DNA from 2 places in the Mucilaginibacter mali genome. Region 1 is predicted to be linked to the other one. Evidence: riboswitches for the same ligand, from Rfam matches in the RefSeq annotation. Region 1 holds a riboswitch; the other holds the start of a gene.
What was found. A riboswitch is a leader RNA that binds a small molecule or an ion and turns the genes downstream of it on or off. The one in region 1 is predicted to bind cobalamin.
Positions count from the first base shown of each region.

Region 1 (7,736 bases):
CAAAATGATAACGGCCCTCAAAAATTCTATTTAATCACTATGGATGGTTCTATACTATGAACCATGATCCATGAACTATGAACTAAGAATGAAACTAACTATTCATGGCGCCGCACAGCAAGTTACAGGAAGTATGCACTTGCTGCAGGTGGGCCAATATAAAATACTGATTGATTGCGGGTTGGATTACGATAAGGATCGCAGCATGCAATCGAACGAGAATTTCCCGTTTAACCCCGCCGATATTGATGTGGTGATACTCACCCACGCCCATATCGACCACTCCGGCAACCTGCCTACACTGATACGCCTGGGTTATCAGGGCCAAATACTCTGCACCGCCCCCACTGCCGATCTGACCGAACTATTGCTGTTCGATTCGGTAAGTATTTTTATGAGCAAGCAGGAAAAAAGTCGCAAGCATAACCGCAAGAACAGGCATAGCAGTGGGGTGCAACCACTGTACCTGCACAAGCACGTGATGGATACGGTGGAGCAGTTTGTTACCATCGGCTTTAATAAACCGTTCCGTTTAAACGGCGATGTGGAGTTGACCTTTATCCCTGTCGGCCATCTTTTGGGCGCGGCGGCAGCGGTCTTGAAGATCAACGATAACGGCGAAGAGAAAACAATTGCCTTTACCGGAGATATCGGACGTAAGGGCTATCCAGTACTAAACGATCCGTCCCCGCTCCCACCGGTTGACTATTTGGTTACCGAATCGACCTATGGTGGCCGCATGCACACCAAAGACAAAACGGTTGAGCAGGTGCTGATAGAAACCATCGAAAAAGCCTGTATCCAGGAACGCGGCCGGATGATTATCCCGGCGTTTAGTATCGGGCGCACACAATCGCTAGTGTTTTCACTAAATAAGATATTTAGCCAGGGCTTGTTACCCGCTGTGCCGGTGTTTGTAGATAGTCCGCTGGCGCTTAGATCGACCACGGTTTACCGGAAGCACCACCACTTGGTTAATGACGAGGCTAAGGATTTCTACAATCAGCAAGGCGACGAGTTTGAGTTTGATAACCTCACCTATATTGAAAGCCTGCAGGAAAGCAAACAGGTAAGCAACTACTTCGAACCCTGCATCATCATCTCATCGGCAGGTATGCTGGAGGGTGGCCGTATACAGGATCACCTGTTTCATAATATCCAGAATTATTACTGCACCATCCTGTTCATCGGCTATTGCGCTAAAGGTACTTTAGGGCACCGCTTGCTGCGTGGCGACCCGATCGTTCGCATTAAAGACCGCGAACTGTCTGTTTATGCCACTATAAAACAAACAGACGTACTAAGCGCGCACGGCGATCATGAGGACCTGATGAATAACGTTAAGAGTCAGAGCAATAATAAGATCAAGAACGTTTTCCTGGTACATGGCGAGCTTGCCAGTATGGAAGCCATGGCTGCTGCTTTAGAAACGGATGGCTATCCTGTGGTTATTCCTGAAAAGGGTGTGGCTTATGAGTTGTAGCTTTTAACAAGCTCAGCTCAAATTTCCAATTTATAATTCATTGCCGTTGGCTTCAGCCAACGGTATAATTGCCAAAGTATGTGGCTTTAGCCAAACTATTGACAAAGTTTCGGCTAAAGCCACTCTGCTGTTTGATTAATCCGTTGGCTGAAGCCAACGGCAATGAATGAGCCCCTTAGATTTTAATGCTCATTTAATAGTTCTGCTACCAACTCCGATACACCTACTGACGCTTTTTTCTCGATCTTGGTAAACACCCGCCGGCCCTGTATTTCGGGAATCACCGGGTCAACAATATACTTAGGTACTTCGGGCCGAACATAGTTAACCAACCCCGCAGCCGGATATACGGCCAGCGATGAACCGACAAGTATAAACAATTCAGCCCGCATGCAGATCTCGGCCGCCTTGCTGATCATCGGTACATCCTCGCCAAACCATACTACGTGCGCACGGAGTTGTGAGCCTAATTCGCACAGGTCGCCCATTTTTATTTCCCAGCCATCCAGTGGGTAGGTTAAATTGGGGCTGATGCTGCTTTGCGAACGGGTGATGATACCGTGCAGGTGCAGCACATTGGCGGAGCCAGCCCGCTCGTGCAGGTCATCTATATTTTGGGTGATGATGGTTACCTCGTATTGCTTTTCCAACTCAGCTAAGGCAAAGTGGGCGGCATTAGGCTTGGCCTCCAATACCGATTTACGGCGTTCGTTATAAAAATCCTGCACCAAAGCCGGATTACGCGCCCAAGCCTGCGGGGTGGCTACATCTTCAATGTTGTATCCTTCCCAAAGTCCGTCGCTATCCCTGAATGTTTTTAAGCCGCTTTCGGCGCTGATGCCGGCACCGGTTAATACTACAATCTTTTTCATACTAACAATATTGCATAAAAAAGGCGATGGATAAATCCACCGCCCTTAATATTTGGATTTAAAATTTTCTGTTATAAAGCTAATTCGGTGTTGCTGCGTAAAATGGTGTACTTGCTTTTTGCCAGTTCAAAACCGCCGAACAAAAGCGCGCCATAGATCGCATCGCCTAATACCATATTCTTTTCAAACGGAATAGCAGCCACCAGCGATTGCATGTAACCGCCAATAGTATGCGGGTAAAGCGTACCATATAACCATGGCAGATCCATGATCAGCCAGTGTATCAATACCGATGCTACCGAGGCTAAAAATACGTTCAAGGCGTTTACCTTTTTTATCATCGTACCAATAAATACCATCAGCGCGAAGCACAGGTACATATAAATTGAACCGCCGTACCACAGTACCAGTTTTCCGGTGTACAGATAATTAATGGCAATATCGCTCAAAAACAAGGTTAGTAATGGCACCAGGTAGGCTTTCCACTTATCGTTAAAATAAGCGCCACCAAACAGGGCTACTGCCCCTACAGGTGTAAAATTGCTCAGAAACTGAAACTTGTAGCTTACCAAACGCATGGCCACGGCAAATACAATCATTAATATCAATACCGTGTTGCGTGTGTTTATTTTTTGCTGAGATGACATACTAATTGGTTATTGAGCAAAACTATCAATTTTTTAACGAATATTGAAACTCAAACCCGCATTAAAGTTTGTACCTAAAGCGGTGTAGCCATACAATTCCGCGTATTTGGCATTCAGGATATTCTTTACATCGGCAAATACCTTTAACTTTTTACCAACCAGGTTATACTCGGCATAGCCATCTAACAGGCCGTAACCCTTTAGGCTTTGTAGCTCGGTGGCGAAAGTAGCCGAATTATAGAACGAATCATACCGCTGACTATAGTGGCGATAGTTAAGACTGGCGTAAAACTTAGATGATACCTGCGCACCTGCGAACAAACCAAAAGTATGTCCAGGGCGGCGATACAGGTAATCCAACTCTGATGCTGCGCCGGCGGCGTTCTTGCTGATCGCTTTGCCTTCAAAGTAATTGTAATAGCCTTTCAGGGTAAAAATGCCCACCGTTGCCGAGGGCTCAACTTCGATACCTTTCACGTCCTGCTTATCCTGGTTAATATAACCCTGCGGGTACAGGTAAACAATGGCGTTAGTTACTTTACGCTGGTAAACATCAACCCTTAAATTAAATTGTTTTACAGGCGATGTACTGAACCCGGCTTCGTACTCACGCGATTTTTCGGGTTGCAGGGCCGGATTAGGGCCAAATTGCCCGTATAAAGCGCTAAGGTCTGGCGCTTTGAATGAAGTTGACGCAGTCCAGAATATCTTTAGTTTATCATCTTGAATGATGTTGAACGATGGTGTAAATGAAGATGTCCAGTTATCGCCAAATTTGGTATGATGGCTATACCTTCCGCCGGCTTCTAAATTAAAAAACGAACCGATATCGTTTAAAAACACCGAAGCATAAGCGCCCAGCAAATTAGCCGATGAATCTACCCTGGCGGTTCCGCCGGCATTAATGCGCGAATTACGGTTATCTATACCACCCAATATCTTAATATGATCGGTAATTTGATGATTATAATATAATTCGGCAAAGTTTAAGCGGCCGGTATACGGGCTTGCGCCATACTGTGGCGATACATAACTACGGTCGGTATTCTCGTAACTATAGTTAAAATTAAACAAGCCCTTCCCTGTATTATAAGTGGCATTAGTACCCAAATTTAAGTGCTTGCTGGTAAAATAGCTGCCACCATCGGCATAGCCGCCGTCATCATAATTATATTTGCCTTGTAAAAAGCGTACAAACGGGTTGATCTTAAACTTATCAGTAATTTTAATGCCAAACTGCGCGTTTACCGCGTCCTGGCTGTATCCATCCTTATCGTAAAAGCTGGTTGCTGTGGCAGGCTGGGCAGCTTCCGATACACCATCGCTGCGCTCGTGGCTGTAATTGATATTATAGCTTAGATTTTTTACCTGCGCTGTTAACCCGATATTACCTTTAACGGTACCATAGCTTCCGGCGCTGGCCACACCATTAACACCCGGTGTTGGCGTACCATCTTTCTTTGTAATGATATTGATCACCCCGGCCACAGCGTCAGATCCGTAAAGGGTAGATTGCCCGCCCCTGAGGATCTCTATATGATCGATCTGATCGACTGATAACAAGCGCAGATCAAAAGCGCCGCCCACATTTGACGGGTCGAATATCAGCACACCATCCAGTAAAATAAGCGTATGCTTGTTATCGGCGCCGCGCATGTAAACACTTTTGTTAAGGCCGGGATTAGCGTTCGCTCCATTAATAACAATGCCAGCCTGTTCGCTTAATAATTGCGCAACCGACTTGCCCGAACTACGTTCCAGTTCCTGCCGCGTGATCACCGTAGTCACCTTACCTGTTTGCGATTGTTTTTGATTAGCCTTTGTAGCGGTGATCACTACATCCTGTAGTACACGTGCAGTGTCCTGCGCGCGCGCTGCTGTACTCAACAGCGCCAGTTGTGCAAGCCCCAGGCCTGCAACAACGTAAACACAATTTTTTTTCATGTTGTTGTGAGTTTTAACCCACAGCATACAGAAAATGAAAGATCCGAATGGGAAATACACAAAATAGCGGTATTCTCATCCAAGCTTCAATCCCCGAAAGCTATGAATAATATGCGCTATGGGCAGGTCTTCTGGCTCACTCTCCTTTGTCCGGTCTTCCCATCCCGATAAGTATCGGGGCAGTGACCATTTAGAATGGACATTGGTTATCAGAGTTTACAGCTGCGGGACAGCTCCGGACTTACACCGGATTCCCTTTTAATTGCAAAACATTATGCATGCATTGCAAACCTAAAGCGGTGCAAATGTAAAAAACAGATCAATAATAACAAGTTCGGTAACAGGATAATTATCTATATGCTGGTCGATTTTCTTTCTGATTAAATATTTATCAGCAACCAAAACCTTTTGTATGCTACCCGGGTTTTATTAATATCATGGCAACACTAACAGCTTCAATAAGCGGCCATTCGATGGCCGATACCGCACATATTAATTTAAAATGGCCCGAGCGCTATGTATCTGTAATTGCAGGCGTAAAGATGGGCTTTTCGGGTTTGGTGCATATTTTCAGCAGCCCGGTAACCAGTTTATTTAAATTGGGTACAAGCGGATATTTATTAAGCCGTGGCTTAACCGGCCACTGCGAACTGTACGAGAAAGTTGGCAAAACCTCTACCGAACCTGTAAGCATAGCCATCCGCACATCGGTAACGATTGATAAACCGCGTGAAGAACTATATACTTTTTGGCGCCGGCTGGAGAACTTGCCCTTGTTTATGAACCATTTAAAAAGTGTGGAAATGCTGGACAATGGCAGCTCCCGCTGGTCGTTAAAGCTACCGGTAGATATAGCCGCGCTTAGTTGGGACGCGGAGATCACACACGATGAGCCTGGCGAACTGATCGCGTGGTCATCAGTACCGGGTGCAAATTTGCAAACAACAGGTAAAGTACGTTTTATAGATACGCCTGAACCCGGGGTTACGCTTATACACGTAGTAATTATGTATCACCCACCCGCCGGATTGATCGGCGCTACCCTTGCCCATCTGATCAACCCGATGTTTAAGAAAATGGTGGAAGATGATATTCAGAACTTTAAGCGCTATATGGATCTGAGCAACAGCCTGCCCATAGCCAGTTAAGGGCTACGCTAAAATTTATTTTGATAGGGAATAACGATCTTATCGGCAATAGTTGAATTTCCGTCGATCTTTTCGGTGATCTTTAGGCGCAGCACCTTGGCGATAATAGCATATACATCCACATTATTAAATGTTGGAATTTGTACGCCTTTTTTAAAATCCGGCCCCCAGGCGTAAAATGTGGCCTGCATATCCTTTATGTCATGCGGTTCGTACCCATGCGCGCCAGGTTCTACGTAAGCGCTGTTCAATATAAAAATATGCGGATAGTTGGCCAATAGCACAATATCACCTATATGCCCCGCCCTGTCATCTTTTTTTCCATAATGCAAGGAATCGGGCACATTGTTTTTTAAAAATACTTTATAGTTATCCCCGGCATTTTTTAGTAATTGCTGATAAGCCTGCATAACCGCATTTTCGTGTCCCTTTTTAGCATATACGTTTACCAACAAACCCTCGCCCGATGTAATAATAAAATTGGCGGTATCAAGCGCTGCAGGCGTCGGCAACGGATTGTCGGTAGGTATTTTAACCATTCCGTGATCTGAAAGGAAAATGAAATTAACATCCAGCCCGGTTTTAGCCACTGTTTTGGTCAATTCATATACAACAGAATCAATATATTTTATGACTTTAATGGTTTCCGGCGCGTCAGGCCCTTTTTTATGGCTGATCTGGTCAACCTCGGGCAAATAAAAGGTAATCAGGTGCGGACGTTTCTCAGGCGACAGCATTAGCCAGTTATGTACATCCTGTATGCGGTTATGGATAGAAATATCCTTGTTAAAATGATAATAATAGGTTGGCTGTACGCCCTTTATTGTCGCCTCCGATCCTACCCAGTAAAAGCAGGCGCTCAACATTCTCTGCTGTTCGGCCAGTGTCCATATCGGGGTACCGTTATACCAGTTCACCCCGGTATTGGTACTATTTTTCGAGTAATATAACTGATGTTCAGCATTATAAAACCGGTTGCTGATGATGCCATGATGAGACGGGTACAAACCAGTAACCAGCGTATAGTGATTAGGAAAGGTAATAGATGGGAACGAGGGCATCAGCGAGGCGGCCCTAACGCCGCTGTTGGCCAGGGCTAATAAATGTTCGGTATGATACTTTTCGGCATAATCATACCTGAAGCCATCAGCTGATACCAGAATAATATAAGGTTTTTGCTGCTGTAGACGGCTGTTTGCCCTATTTGCGGCAACCTGCTGTGTAGTGTCAGTTTGTGCTATTGCAGTAAAACTAAGCAGGCACAAAAACGCAGCTGCGAACAAATTTTTAAAACAATCAGTCATCGTTTTAAAAATACGGTATTACTATTAAAAAAACAGTTAAATGATAATGCGTGGTAACTAATAATACATATTGTTATCGGCAAATGTTTTGATCATGGCTACACCCGGGTGATTGTCATTATTGGTAATTATATGTTTTTGCGGGTTAAAATATCCTTCTAAAGCCCCCATATCGTTTATGTTAATGATCTTAAACCCCATCGTCCAATCGGGGAAACTTCGTTTATCTGTTGATGTATGGATTAGTTTAATGATATTTTTATGACGGCTATCCCGTACGATCAGGTCATAAACTATATTAACCGATTCTGGCTCCCCCTCCAATAACTGGATGAATG
Region 1 covers NZ_CP054139.1:2,253,278-2,261,013, forward strand. The annotation lists partial or broken gene HQ865_RS09480 (four helix bundle protein) at 1-34, shown strand, start outside; gene HQ865_RS09485 (MBL fold metallo-hydrolase) at 89-1,483, shown strand; gene HQ865_RS09490 (SIR2 family NAD-dependent protein deacylase) at 1,666-2,355, opposite strand; gene HQ865_RS09495 (DUF6580 family putative transport protein) at 2,427-3,002, opposite strand; gene HQ865_RS09500 (TonB-dependent receptor plug domain-containing protein) at 3,036-4,946, opposite strand; cobalamin riboswitch at 5,051-5,256, opposite strand; gene HQ865_RS09505 (SRPBCC family protein) at 5,384-6,094, shown strand; gene HQ865_RS09510 (alkaline phosphatase family protein) at 6,103-7,398, opposite strand; gene HQ865_RS09515 (BLUF domain-containing protein) at 7,456-7,736, opposite strand, start outside.

Region 2 (7,736 bases), 1.8 Mb from region 1:
ATCCCTTAAAATACGTCAAAGAACTACCTGAAACGGAAAACTTTTAACAGGAAAAGTGGAGTTTTTTATGCGTTTTTAGGCCGGAAATGGCAAAACGCTTTTGCAAGATTGTATAATATTATGCCCTGGGTTACAGTAATGACATTATAACGCTATACAATATACAAAAAATTACCGGGAAATGTGGTGGCGCGTTTTTGCCGACGTATCTTTGTTATGACATCAATCCCGAACACCCATGAGTTACGAAGACATCCCGCTGGTAAATAACGAGGCCATCCACAATTTTGAATTACACATCGAGGGCTACCATGCCCTTATAGATTACCGCCTGAAAGGGGATAAGATATACCTGGTGCATACCGAAGTGCCTGCCGAACTGGAAGGCCGTGGCGTTGCGGCCGCCATTGTAACTAAAGCGCTGGAATACATTGAGCAGCATCACCTTAAACTGGTGCCGCTTTGCGTATACGTGCAGGGCTTTTTAAAACGCCACCCCGAGTGGAACAGGCTGTTGGCGGACTGAGTTATAGGCCATGCCGAACTTGTTTCGGCATCTCACATGCAAGTTAAATTACACGATCCGGCTACTCATTAGATGGGATGCCGAAACAAGTTCGGCATGACAACTAGTTGTGGCATATCGCCCTGTCAGGCCATCACCCGTACAGGTTTTTTATGCTCATCTATAGCTACAAAGGTAAAGTCGCCGTGTACGGCCAGTTCGCGGCTTTCGGCATACATTTGTTCTACATAGATCTCTACACTTACCTTCAGACTGGTATTGCCCACGTGTATCACCTTGCCCACCAGTTCTACAATGGTGCCCGCGGGGATGGGTTTCTTAAAGTCGATACGGTCTGACGATACCGTTACCATGCGTTTGCGGCTAAAGCGGGTGGCGGTCATAAACGCCACCTCGTCCATCATGTGCATGGCTGTGCCGCCAAACAGCGTATCGTAATGGTTGGTGGTATTGGGGAAAACGGTTTTAAATACCCGTGTTTCCGATAGGGTGATCCTTTCTGCTAAGTTCATTTCTTTTTAATAGGGGCCAATATGGCCTGCAGTTTTTGCTGGGTGGTTAAGGTATGTATCTCGTGCCTGATGTGCAACAGGCAGTCGCGGCACAGGCAATCGGCATAATTGTTCAGGATGTGGCCCCATTCGGCATCGTTAAATGTAATGCCGTTGCACTGGCATAGTAATATGCTGCCTACCTTACATTCAAAGGGTTTGCCGCAGCGTGGGCAATGTTTGTCTTCGTGTTGTGCCATGGGTGAAAGATAGGGCGGGCAGTCTTGAGTGCCCGGAACGTTTAAAAAATATAATTCGTCATTCTTGGTTAAAGAACATTATCCATAAGGGGGCAATAACGTGTCGTAAACTAACCAAGGTTAAGACTCACCCGGTCGTTACTTCGCCCGACCACCCTCTCTCCGCTACGCGGAAAGAGGAGATGGGTTTATCCGATATTTGCTCCTGCCCTCTATCCGCGCAGCGAAGAGAGGGTCGACCAGCGTAGCGTAGTCGGGGTGAGTACTCGCGTCATTGGTAACGTAGCGATAGATCTACCGCCAGTGCTTACGAATCTATTTACCCAACCTGTATGCCGGAGCCCCATTCGCTATTGCTCAGGGGGGACAAATTAAAGTTTAGAACACTTAAGGTAGCCCGCCCATAAAAATTAAACTAAAGTTTCGGTACCTATCTTTTGGCGTGCCTCGTGTGCCGCGGCCACCATGTTTTCAAGGGCGGCTTTGGTTTCGGGCCATTTGCGGGTCTTCAGGCCGCAATCGGGATTTACCCACAGGTTACGGGCGGGCAATAGCCCGGCCGCTTTTTCAAGCAGGGCAACCATCTCAGCAGTAGCAGGTACGCGTGGTGAATGGATATCATACACGCCGGGGCCTATCTGGTTAGGGTATTCAAAATGGGCGAAGGCCTGCAGCAGTTCCATTTGCGACCGCGATGTTTCTATCGTGATTACATCGGCATCCATGGCGGCTATATCGGCTATGATATTATTGAACTCGCTGTAGCACATGTGCGTGTGTATCTGCGTTTCGTCGCGCACGCCACCGGCCGTGATCTTGAACGCGGCGACGGCCTGTTGCAGGTATTGCTGGTGTTTGGCCTTGCGGATAGGCAGGCCCTCGCGGATGGCCGCTTCATCTATCTGGATAATGCCTATCCCGGCCGCTTCCAGCGCCATCACCTCATCGCGAATGGCCAGGGCGATCTGCTGGGTAGTAATATCCCGTGGCTGGTCATCGCGCACGAACGACCATTGCAATATGGTTACCGGGCCGGTCAGCATGCCTTTCATGGGCTTATCGGTCTGCGCAGCTGCAAAGGTGCTCCAGCGCACGGTCATATCTGCCGGGCGGCTCACATCGCCATAGATCACCGGCGGTTTTACACAGCGGCTGCCATAGCTTTGCACCCAGCCGTTCCTGGTGAACAGGAAACCGTCCAGTTGCTCGCCAAAATACTCCACCATATCGTTACGCTCAAATTCGCCGTGCACCAAAACATCAAGGCCCAATTCTTCCTGCCAGCGTATCACATCAATAGTGGCCTGTTCTATAGCCTGCTCGTATTGCTGTGTTGTTAGTTCACCCTTTTTTAACTTAGCGCGTAGCTGGCGGATATCATCCGTTTGCGGGAACGAGCCGATGGTGGTGGTTGGGAACGATGGGAGGTTAAAGCGTTGCTGCTGTATCTGCTGGCGCACAGGGAAGGCACCGGCACGGGTAGCATCGGCCCTGGTGATGGCCGCAACACGGTCTTTCACCGTTGGTTTATGTACTTTTTGCGATATTCGCCTGCTTTCAATAGCCGCTTTGTTAACCCTTAGCAGATCGGTTTTGCCTTCAACTATTTGTGCAAGGTGGCTTACTTCCGCCAGTTTTTGTTTGGCAAAGGCCATCCAGTTCTTTATCTCAGGGTCGATGGCTGTTTCCAGTTCAAGGTCTATCGGGCTGTGCAATAGCGAGCACGACGGTGCTATCATCACATGGTCGGCACCCAGTTTATCAATGGCTTTTTGGATGAATTGTAACGATCGTTCATAGTCGTTCTTCCAAACGTTGCGGCCATCTACCACACCTACCGATAGGATGAGGTTGGCGGGAATAAGCTCAAGCACTTCGTCCAGTTGTTCGGGCGCGCGCACCAGGTCGATATGCAAAGCCGATACCAGCAGGCTGGTGGCAAGTTGGGTATTATCAAATAAACCATCAAAATAGGTAGCCAGCATTAATTTCACGCCGCTTACCCGGTTGGCGATAGAACGGTAGGCGAACTCAAAAGCCTCCTTTTCTTTTTTCGATAGGTCGGTCACCAGGCAGGGTTCGTCCAACTGTATCCACTCGGCGCCTTGTTGCTTCAATCGGTTAATGATCTCTACATACACGGGCACCAGCTTTTTTATCAGTTCTATCCGTTCAAAACCCGGCTCTTTTTCCTTACCCAATAACAGGTAGCTTACCGGGCCTATCAGTACCGGTTTGGCCTTGCTGCCCAGTGTGCGTTTGGCGGCATTGTATTCGCCAAAAACCTTCTCGGAAAAAATAGCGAACTCTTGTTTGGCCGTAAATTCGGGTACGATGTAATGGTAATTGGTATCCATCCACTTGGTCATTTCCATGGCGGTAATGTCCAGCCCGTCCTTTTGATAACCGCGTGCCATGGCAAAATACAGGTCTATCTCGCTGTTATCTTTCACGGCCGACAACACCGGCGAGTAGCGTTTGGGGATAGCGCCCAGCAGCGTGCTCATGTCCAGCACCTGGTCGTAAAAACTAAAGTCGTTACAGGGGATCAGGTCTATCCCTGCATCCAGTTGGGCATGCCAGTTCTCCTCGCGAATTTTGCGGGCCACATCTTTCAACTCTTTCAGATCGGTTTTGCCTGCCCAGTACTGTTCGCAGGCTTTTTTCAATTGTCTTTGGCCACCAATACGCGGGTAGCCCAGGTTTTGCGTTAGCATTTCTTTTAAAAAATTAAATAAATAATTCTGTTAAAAGCCCGTTAGCTAAACTTCGCAATGCGATGGCGTGATGGAAAAAAGAAAGGGACGCGCGCAAACCAAACCGGTAGAACACCGGCTAAAAAGCGCACCAAACCAGACCCTGCCCCATACCGCGAAAGCATTGTCAATTCGATATGGCAGGTCTCCTGACTTGTAACAGTTTTTATCGTCCTTCCCGCTTTTGGCAGTGGATACGCGTGGATAAAAACCTTTGTTGTTACTTACAGTTGCGCGACAGTCCGTGATTTGCACACGGTTCCCTATTAATTTACAATTAAGTAAAACCTATACCGGTTGATGAAGAAAAGTAAAGAACTTGTTTCGGGGGCAAATGTAGGTAAACGGATTGTTAAAAACGATAGGGGAAATTTTGAGGCTGGCGTGGAAAAGGTTTAGTGCCCTGGAAGAGTAATAGCCCATGATTAGACATCGTGCGATAAAAAGCGTTGGGAATGTGCCTAATCATGGGCTATTACTCTCCCGGGGGAGGGAACTTAAGCAGCAACAAAAAAGCGATGGGCAGGCCCATCGCTTTTTTGTTAAATCTTCTCCTTCGGAGGGTAATAGCCCATCATTAGGCAGATAAACAGGCCGCTCCTGCGGAGCCAAATTTTAAGCTTAACCTATTTCTACCAAAAGGCCATCCCCTACGGGCAATGTCATTAAGTTAAGCTTTTAAGCCCCACCTAAATCCTCCCCAAAGGGGAGGACTTTAAGAATTTTACGCTTGTGCAGCCTAAGTCTCCCCTACCGGGGGAGATTTAGAGGGGGCTTTATTCGGCTGGAGCGATATGTTGGTAGAAAAAGACGGTAAGTAAGGCAGAACCCCATCGGGGTGATCTGTAAAATGCCTATTTATCCGGCTCTGCCTAATCATGGGCTATTACTCTTCGGAGAGGGCAAGGTGAGGTCCCCGTCACAACATAAACAACTTCAAATACTCGCGCCCCTCTTTGCCCCAGTTGCCTATGGCATCATCAAGCTTGGCCTTTAATTGCTTTTTATTTACGGGTTTGCCCTTTGCCGGCGCAACTACTTTGCCCTCGGGGATGGTCATATCGGTTACTTTGGTGGCAAACCAGGTGATGTTTTCGTGCGGCATGGCTAAGCCCAATATCATCCCGGGTAATCCGGCGAACGATTCGGGGCCGGCGCTTACCGGGATCTCATCGGTATAAAATGCCACTACATAAACCGAATCCATCACCAGCGCATTGGCGCGGCGGCAGGTGTAGCCGGCAATATCGCGGGTTTCGCTGGTTATCTTCCAGTTAATTTTGCGCACGCTGTCTCTCATTAAAAACTGCTCTTCAAATACCTTTTTTTGTGTAACACTGGTATTGGTAGCCAAATCGGTATAGGTAACATTGGTTTGCTGGGTAGTTGGCGCGCCATCCCAAAAAAAGCTGTTTTTCAGCGGGTTCTCATCGGGCAGTGGGGTAAACAGGGCCTTGTCTTTGGTGAAGGTCAGCGTGCTTTTCAGCTTTTTAAACTGGGGGTTATCTTTTTTAAAGGCCTCGAAAATGCTTTGGATAAAGCCATCGTTATCGTCCATATTCTTTTTCATCAGGGCATACAGGTTCAGCGTTTTTTCGTACTCAACTGTGCCGTTAAAGGTAAAATGCTGACCGCCCTGTGCCATAACCTGGCTACTGCCGATGAGGAATGCTAACAGTATAATTATTTTTTTCATAGTCGATATTAGTTTTTAGCTGGTGCCGGTCCGCCCATTTGGGTAAAATCCCAGGTGATGGAGAACATAAAATAACGTTTAATATTAGTATAAGTAGTTTGACTGATGGCGCCGTTGTTGGCATAACGGTCGAACCCGCGGTTTTGGTTAAGCAAATCGTTACAGCTTGCTGTTAGCTTTAAATTCTTCTGCTTCAGCAGCGTTTTAACTATCGACGCATTGATGATGGTTTTGCTGAACGTTTCGTTAAACGATTGTGTTTTACCGCGATAATCGTAGTTACCATCGGCGTTTATTTCAAACTTGCCCGGCAGCGTTACGTTAAAGTAGCCATTACCGCTAAAGGTGTAGCCGTTGTTGTTAATTTCGGGCTGTAGCGATGTTTTGCCAAAAGCGTAACCCGGCCCCGCGCTGATGCGGAAGCCATATTTGTTTTGTTTGAATTTGCTGATACCGAAGTTGCCACCTATGTTGCTTGATGTAGTGGTATTCAGTTCGTTATTAATGTAATTGTATGATTTGCCGCCGTTGCCGTTCATACTCAGGCTAAAAGTAACGCCCATTATCTTTTGTCCCATATCTGTATTGAAATAAAAGCTGGTTGGCGTTTTACCCACCAGGTTTACCGATTGGGATGTGCTTTTATTGGTGTTCCGGTCTGTAACGGTATTGCTCACGATAGCATTGCTGGTCATATCGTACGACGCGTTGATCCAGATGGATTGATCGGACAGGATCTTATACGAGTTATAATTAAAGCTGAAGCTGCTGTTAAAAGCCGGACGCAGGCCGGGATTACCCAATACGATATTCAGCGGGTCGGTATTTATGCGTACGGGCTGGATCTGCTCAAGAGAGGGTTGATCGGTGTAGCCATAATAGCCAAAACGCATCGAACGCTGCTCTGAGAAGCGGTACTGATAGCTGGCAGTTGGGTTCCAGTTTAAAAAGTTGCGGCTCAGTGTGGTATGGTTAATCTCGTCGGTTTGCTTATAATTAACTGCCGATCCGCGCGCGTTGATATTAAGGGTTGATTTGGTGGTGCGCATGTTTAACGATGTGCCGAAGTTATTTGATAACTGATCGAGCGTGTAATCGTTACTGAATTTAGTATCCAACACGGTATACTGGCCCACCGCGCCGGGATTATATGACCGCCTGTCGGAATTGTTGTGATTATTCGTCAGCCCGTAGTTAAATATCAGCGATGCCATTTTGTTCAAAGGCTCGGTATAAGTGGCGTTAGAAGTGATATTGGCCGTTTTTGAAACATTGTTTTTATACTGATCGATCACCTGGGCGCTGTCCAGCGCGCCGGTGGTACGGTTATAAAACCTGGTATCCGATTTCAGGTAGCCCTTGGAATCGCTGTTGTTGATGTTGGTACCTGCATTGACAGAGATGGTGCGGCCTGCTTTTTTAAACTTGTGGGTAAACAGTACGTTGGCGTTGAAGACCTGCCCGTCGGTATTATTGGTAAGGGTGCGCGTTTGGCGGTTAAGCAGCGTATCGCCGCGGCCATTCATGCTGCTGCTTTGGTAATTGTCGTTATTGTCGCTGTTCTTCACCGTGCCGTCTATATTAAACTTCAGGGTCGATGCCGTGTCCAGTTTGATCTGGTACATCAGGTCGATCTTTTGACGGAAGATCTTTTTATTAAAATCCTGGTTAGAGTTGCTGCTGGTGCTGTAACCCGGCAGCGTGTTCTGCGATGAATTGGTTTGATTACCATCAACCGATAACCACGAATTTTTGTAGTTGGTGTTGATCGATTTTTTATCATTGTCCCATTTGGTATCAAAGTGCAAGCCGCCGGTGCGGGATACCGGGATACCGCGGCCATTGTAACGGCCATCCCACGAGTCGTCATCGCCACCGCCGCTAAAGTAAAAATACCCCTCAGGGCTGGTCTGCATTTCGGGGCTGCTGCCATATTTGCTGTTATCATCCCAACCAAGGCCGGTTTTGCCTGTGTTTGATCCGATAAAGTAGCCCGAGAACTTCTTT
Region 2 covers NZ_CP054139.1:4,042,021-4,049,756, reverse strand. The annotation lists gene HQ865_RS16905 (GNAT family N-acetyltransferase) at 239-526, shown strand; gene HQ865_RS16900 (acyl-CoA thioesterase) at 652-1,038, opposite strand; gene HQ865_RS16895 (cysteine-rich CWC family protein) at 1,035-1,277, opposite strand; gene metE (5-methyltetrahydropteroyltriglutamate--homocysteine S-methyltransferase) at 1,688-3,994, opposite strand; cobalamin riboswitch at 4,156-4,340, opposite strand; gene HQ865_RS16885 (GLPGLI family protein) at 4,953-5,729, opposite strand; gene HQ865_RS16880 (outer membrane beta-barrel family protein) at 5,738-7,736, opposite strand, start outside.
Region 2: linked by a shared signal. The riboswitch ahead of metE (5-methyltetrahydropteroyltriglutamate--homocysteine S-methyltransferase) and the one ahead of HQ865_RS09500 (TonB-dependent receptor plug domain-containing protein) in region 1 are both predicted to bind cobalamin.